2 regions of the Ruegeria sp. L12 genome follow, and region 1 is predicted to be linked to the other one. Evidence: riboswitches for the same ligand, from Rfam matches in the RefSeq annotation. Region 1 holds a riboswitch; the other holds the start of a gene.

Region 1 (3,208 bases):
GTCATGCTCGGCGATCACCACCAGACGTGAGCGGCGGTCCTCGCCGGGTTCCCATGGACGGTCATATTGATGACGTACGCGCGCGCCAACCGCCTGTACAAGCAGACGCATCGGCTTGCTCTGAACGGCGGCATAGCCCTTGACGCGCAGGATGTTCAACTCATTGGCCAGACGTTCGATCTTGGCGACCAGATCGAGCGGGTCGGTCTGTTCCGGCAGTTCCACGATGATGCTTTCGAAATCGTCATGTTCGTGGTCGTGGTGGCCGTCATGATGGCTGGGACGCGCGTCCATGTCATCTTCGGCAGCGGCTTCCAGACCCAGCACGACGCGGACATCGACGGCGCCTTCGGCCACTTCGACTACGGGCAGCGGGCGCGGGGCTTCGGCGGCGATGATCTCTTTGGCTTTGGCAACGCCTTCGGGACCGGCCAGATCGGGCTTGGTCAGCAGGATGATATCGGCGCAGGAGATCTGGTCCTCGAACACCTCGGACAGCGGCGTTTCGTGATCGATCGAGTCATCGGCCATGCGCTGGGCATCTACCGCCTCGACATTCGGGGCGAAACGACCGGCGGCGACGGCCTCGGCATCGGCCAGCGCGATCACGCCGTCCACGGTGATTTTCGAACGGATATCCGGCCAGTCAAACGCTTTCAGCAGCGGCTTGGGTAGCGCAAGGCCGGAGGTCTCGATCAGGATGTGATCGGGGCGCGGCTCCAGCGCCATCAACGCCTCGATGGTAGGGATGAAATCATCGGCCACGGTGCAGCAGATGCAGCCATTGGCCAATTCCATGATGTTTTCCGCCGGGCAATCGGGGATGGCGCAGGATTTCAGGATATCGCCATCGACGCCAACATCGCCGAATTCATTGACCACCACGGCCAGACGCTTGCCCTGAGGGTTCTGCATCAGGTGGCGCACCAGCGTGGTTTTGCCCGAGCCCAGAAAGCCGGTGATCACGGTAACGGGGAGTTTTTCGAGGTTCGACATGTCAGACTCCAATCGGGGGAATGCGCGAGGCGCAGTTTTTGCGGAAATGTTCTGGGCGCTCGCGCCATTTGACCAGACCGTCCTCGGTGGCCAGATATTTGGTTGCACCGTCAACGATGACGTCGACATGATCGGTCTCGTTCAGGTTCTCGTAGACGAATGTCCAGCGATCCGGCCCGCCACGCAGCACGATGGAACAGCCCTGATCGCAGTTCGACAGGCATTCGACGGCTCTCAGGTTGACGCCCTCGGGCAGGTCTGCCTGTTCCAGCGCCTGATGCAACAGGGTGCCCGGGCGCTGCGCGTCATCCTCGACGGGCAAGCCGCGACGGCAGGTGGTGCAGACCAGCAGCTCAACCGGTGCGGTCTCGGTCATGTCTCTCATCCCCCCAATCCTATACGTGGGGGACGGGGTCTCATGCGGGTCACATTTGACCCGACACCGGAACACCCCGTCCGGTTTCATCTTCGGGCGCTGGCAGGTCTCCCGGCTTGCGGATATCAGAGCGTCTGCCCTGTCGGATGTCCCGCCTTCCCGGCCTTGCGGCCAGTGGCATTGGGCACCCTCTCCGGTCACGGTCGCGGGGGCGGCTGCGTTTGGCGGATAACCCGTTGACGCATTCCCTTTTCATCTGCTGTTGCAGACACCAACGAAAGGCTCATGCGGCAGCGGCAGGCCGCTTGTCAAGCGAGTCGCGCCGATCTGTGATCAAGCGGATGAAAAAGCGACCTGTAGAGGTCGTTGGGCGGCATATTCTGTTCAGGCCGCAGCGTTGCCTCGTTTAACCGGATCGGCCCGATCCGGTTAAACGCAATATTCGAACGATCGGGTCGGTGCCACGCGATGAAACATCTATGAGGCCTGATCGAAGGCAGAAGCGGAGAGAATTGGATAAATGGCAGCCCGTAGGGGAATCGAACCCCTCTTTCCAGGTTGAAAACCTGGCGTCCTAACCGATAGACGAACGGGCCACTTGGGTCCAGACAAGCAAAGTGGCAGCCCGTAGGGGAATCGAACCCCTCTTTCCAGGTTGAAAACCTGGCGTCCTAACCGATAGACGAACGGGCCACGCTGGCTTGTGGAGGGCCTTTTACGGTTTCACCCCGACCCCCGCAAGCCGAAAAATGCAGGGATGTGAAAGTTTTTTGGTGGGCTTCAGATAGGCTTTATCCGGCTTCTGCCGCGTCCTCCAACCTCAGTTGTACAGATTGGCGCCCACCCCATGTGTTAACCTCAAGCCGGCCCGCAAAATGGAACCGCGCGCCGCCGTGATTTGACAGCTTGTCACCCAGCGGACCATCAAACGCACCGAAGGCGATGGCGTCCAGCCCGCCGGACATTCCGTCAGACAAAGACAGTTTCAGATGCGTCTCGCCCACGCGTTTGGCAAAGCGCACCTGCAGGTCGGGCAGGGCATAGCGTGGGGCAGGGGCCGCGGCCCCGAATGGTCCTGCCTTTTCGATCTGTTCGATCAGATCGACCGTCGCGGCCCCCGGCATCAGCGCCCCGTCCAGTTTCAGATCGGCTGGGCCGCCTTGCCCTGCGCCCTGTTTCGCCAGCAACTCGGACAGCTGCGCCATCGCAGGCTCCAACTGGTCGCGCATCACCGTCAGGCCGGCCGCCATCTTGTGACCACCGCCCTTGACCAGCAGCCCCTCGGCCGCCAGTCGCTGGATCGACGCGCCCAGATCAACGCCCGAGACCGAACGGCCCGAGCCCTTGCCCTCGTCACCGTCAAAGCCGATCACGATGGCAGGGCGGTTCGCGGTTTCTTTCAGGCGCGAGGCGACAATGCCCACCACGCCGGGATGCCAGCCCTCGCCTGCGGCCCAGACCAGTGGCGTGTCCAGCCCGCGTTCCTCGGCCTGTGCCATGGCTGCCGCGCGCACCGCGTTCTCGATGTCGCGCCGTTCCGCGTTCAGAGCATCCAACCGTTCGGACAGGGCTTCGGCCTCGGTGACCGAGTCGGTACTCAGCAACCGCGCACCCAGATCGGCCTGCCCGATCCGCCCACCCGCGTTCACGCGCGGACCTAGCAGAAACCCCAGATGATAGCTGTTGGGGGCGGTGTCCATGCGCGCCACGTCCGACAGCGCCACCAGCCCCGGCCTCTGCCTTTGGGCCATGACTTTCAGCCCCTGCCGCACCAACGCCCGGTTGGCGCCAATCAGCGGTGCAACATCCGCCACCGTCGCCAGCGCCACCAGATCC
Region 2 (3,208 bases), on a different contig from region 1:
CCACATGCGGGTCAGAACACGCATCGGCAAGGCCTCGGCCATTTGCTGGCCACGGGCGCGTTCGTCGGGCGATACCGTCGGATCTTCGGCGGCATCCGGGGTGATCTTGACCACCGAGACCCAATGGGTGATCTCGGCCAGATCGCGCAACACCGCCAGCGGGTCGGCGCCTTCGGCATATTGGGCGCTCAGCTCTGTCAGTGCTCCGGCTGCATCGCCGCGCAGGATCATGTCGATCAGGTCGAGAACCCTGCCGCGATCCGCCAGACCCAGCATCGCGCGCACCTGATCGGCGCTGGTCTCGCCTGCCCCGTGGCTGATTGCCTGATCTAGCAGCGAGGTCGCATCACGGGCCGAGCCCTCGGCGGCGCGGGTGATCAGCGCCAACGCGTCCTCGGCGATCTGCGCGCTTTCGGCATCGGCAATCTTGCGCAGCAGGCCGATCATGACTTCGGGCTCGATCCGGCGTAGATCGAAGCGCTGACAGCGGGACAGGACGGTGACCGGGACCTTGCGGATCTCGGTGGTGGCAAAGATGAACTTCACGTGCTCGGGCGGTTCCTCAAGCGTCTTGAGCAGCGCGTTGAAAGCGCTGGTCGAGAGCATGTGGACCTCGTCGATGATGTAGATCTTATAGCGCGCGCTGGCGGCGCGATAGCGAACGCTGTCGATGATCTCGCGGATGTCATTGACGCCGGTGCGGCTGGCGGCGTCCATCTCCATCACATCGACATGGCGGCCTTCCATGATGGCGACGCAATGTTCACACTGGCCGCAGGGTTCCGTGGTGGGTTTGCCTTCGCCATCGGGGCCGATGCAGTTCATGCCCTTGGCGATGATCCGGGCGGTGGTGGTTTTGCCGGTGCCGCGGATGCCGGTCATGATGAAGGCCTGCGCGATCCGGTCCGCCTCGAACGCATTTTTCAGCGTGCGGACCATGGCGTCCTGACCGACCAGATCGGCAAAGGTTTCCGGGCGGTATTTGCGGGCAAGCACCTGATAGGCGGGGCTGGGCGTGTCGGTCATGTCTGCTTTCGCGGATTCGAGTTCTGCCGCAGCGTAGAGGCCGCCGCTGCCCGCGTCCACCGCCCGCCCGGATGATTTTCATTTTGGAAAGCGACCCGATGCGGCTTACACTGGTCGGACAGATTTCAAAGACCAGTTTTTATAGGTTTGTTTGATGGGGGGTTTTATGTCGCAACTGGTGATATACGCCTTGCAGGTTGGCGGGGGCACGCTGGCCCTGACGTCGATGCCGGGGCGCGGAGGGGATTATGACGGCGATCTGGACCTGATCGCGGGCTGGAAGCCGGGTCTGGTCCTGTCGATGACCACCGAAGTTGAGATGCTGCAGGATGGCGCGCGCAATTTCGGGACCGACATACAGGCCCGGGCGAGCCGCTGGGTCCATCTTCCGATCGAGGATTTCGGCGCCCCGCCCGAAGCTGTCGAGGAGCGTTGGCCGCAGGTCAGCGCGGCCGCCCGGCAGGCCCTGTCCGGCGGAGGCCGGGTTCTGGTGCATTGCCGAGGCGGTTGCGGCCGCTCGGGTATGGTTGTGCTGCGTCTGATGGTCGAATGCGGCGAGCGTCCCGAAACAGCGCTGGAGCGTCTGCGGGCGCTGCGCCCCTGCGCGGTCGAAACCGACGGACAGATGGCCTGGGCCGCTACGCCGGCCCGGGTCCCGTTGCAACGTTAGATCAGGCGCAGGCCATATGCTGCGGCTCGACCTGAGGGCGCGGGGCCAGCACCGACGCTTCAAGCATGGCGCAGGGCGGGTTCGCCAGCAGCCCTGCGGGTAGGGTGGCGAATGAGGTGCCGAACATCATGTCCGCATAACCGTCCAGCATCTCGGTCTCGATCCCGGGAACGGTTCCGCAGAACACGCGCACCTGATCAGGGCAGGCGCGAAAACGGGCGGTGCAGCCTTCCGCGCAATGGGTCAGTTCGCTGCTGCCTTCCACCTGAAACTCGGGTGTGGTCACTGGCCGCGCGGTCGAGACGGCCTGCGTCAGCGCCCGCGCCATACGCGCCAGAGCCGGGCAGGGTTTGCTGGTCCGTTGGCACACGGTCGCTGCGAATTCATGTGTGTCGGTCTTCCAGATCATAGATGCGCCCTCCGCGCGCAGGGCGAGGGCGTGAAACAGGTAGGACGGCGCTGTGACGTCAGGACCTGCCCGGACACCCCGCCCGAGATTCAGTTTCGGTTCCGATGGCAGGTCTCCTGACTTGCGGGTCGTCGCTTTGCCGACCTTCCCAGCCATATGGCCAGTGGTCTTCCGGCATTGCTCACCGCTTACAGTTGCGGGGGCAGTCGCGGATTTGGTTCGTTCCGGCAGCTTCCGGGCAGAACCGCACCGTGTTCCCTTTTCATCCCGGCCCCGGATAAGGGCGCGAGAACCATCACGCCATCGCTAGCGGTTCGCCGCATTCCGAGTCAATCGGATTGAAAGTCGCAGGCTGACCTTTGGTCCAGCCACGTCAACCTTGACTTGGTATCGATCAAATGAACTGATCAGTTCAGGTGATGCGCGACGCCAAGAGGTTCACATGCTGGACACGCAACAGACCATCATGACAGAGGATTTCCGGTTTGCCGCCGGACCCGCGATGCTGTCCGCCCGTCTGTACCTGCCCGCGTCTCAGCCGGAAACGGTGGTGGTGATCAACGGCGCCACCGGCGTGCCCCGCGATTATTACCAGCATTTCGCGCGCTGGCTGGTGGCGGAACGCGGCATGGCCTGCCTGACATATGACTACCGGGATTTCGGCCATTCACTGACCGGGGCGCAAAAGGCGTCGACAGTGACGATGGCGGACTGGGCGCTGGTCGACATCCCCGCCGCGCGGGCCGAGATGCGGCGGCGTTTTCCGGGTGCTCAACTGTGGAGCATTGGCCACTCGCTCGGATCTATGCTGGGGCCGGTGCAATCGGATATCGAGCAGATCGACCGGATGATCTGTGTCTGTTCGGGCCTGGTGACGCTCGGGGATCATCCGTGGCCCTATCGCGCGCTGGCGGCGTTGTTCTGGTATGGCCATGCGCCATTGATGGTCCGGGCGCTGGGATATCTGCCGGGCAAGGCGGTCGGTTTTGGCGAAGACCTGCCCGCGTCGGTCTATTGGCAGTGGCGCAAATGGTGCACCGCGCCCGAAAGCTATCTGCCTGAGATCGGAGAGACGCTGCCACAGGCGCGCTGGGCCACTGCAG

The links. A riboswitch is a leader RNA that binds a small molecule or an ion and turns the genes downstream of it on or off. The one in region 1 is predicted to bind cobalamin.
Region 2: it holds a riboswitch for cobalamin, as region 1 does, so the genes downstream of both, ACR0K9_RS16320 (hypothetical protein) here and ACR0K9_RS01825 (DUF1636 family protein) in region 1, are expected to answer to the same signal.

The regions. Positions count from the first base shown of each region.
Region 1 is NZ_JBQFMH010000001.1:375,013-378,220, forward strand. Features, by position in the region: gene cobW (cobalamin biosynthesis protein CobW) at 1-996, opposite strand, end outside; gene ACR0K9_RS01825 (DUF1636 family protein) at 998-1,372, opposite strand; cobalamin riboswitch at 1,457-1,663, opposite strand; tRNA gene ACR0K9_RS01830 (tRNA-Glu) at 1,894-1,968, opposite strand; tRNA gene ACR0K9_RS01835 (tRNA-Glu) at 1,991-2,065, opposite strand; gene recJ (single-stranded-DNA-specific exonuclease RecJ) at 2,164-3,208, opposite strand, start outside.
Region 2 is NZ_JBQFMH010000010.1:130,721-133,928, forward strand. Features, by position in the region: gene ACR0K9_RS16310 (DNA polymerase III subunit gamma/tau) at 1-1,026, opposite strand, end outside; gene ACR0K9_RS16315 (protein-tyrosine phosphatase family protein) at 1,193-1,696, shown strand; gene ACR0K9_RS16320 (hypothetical protein) at 1,698-2,105, opposite strand; cobalamin riboswitch at 2,195-2,417, opposite strand; gene ACR0K9_RS16325 (alpha/beta hydrolase family protein) at 2,548-3,208, shown strand, end outside.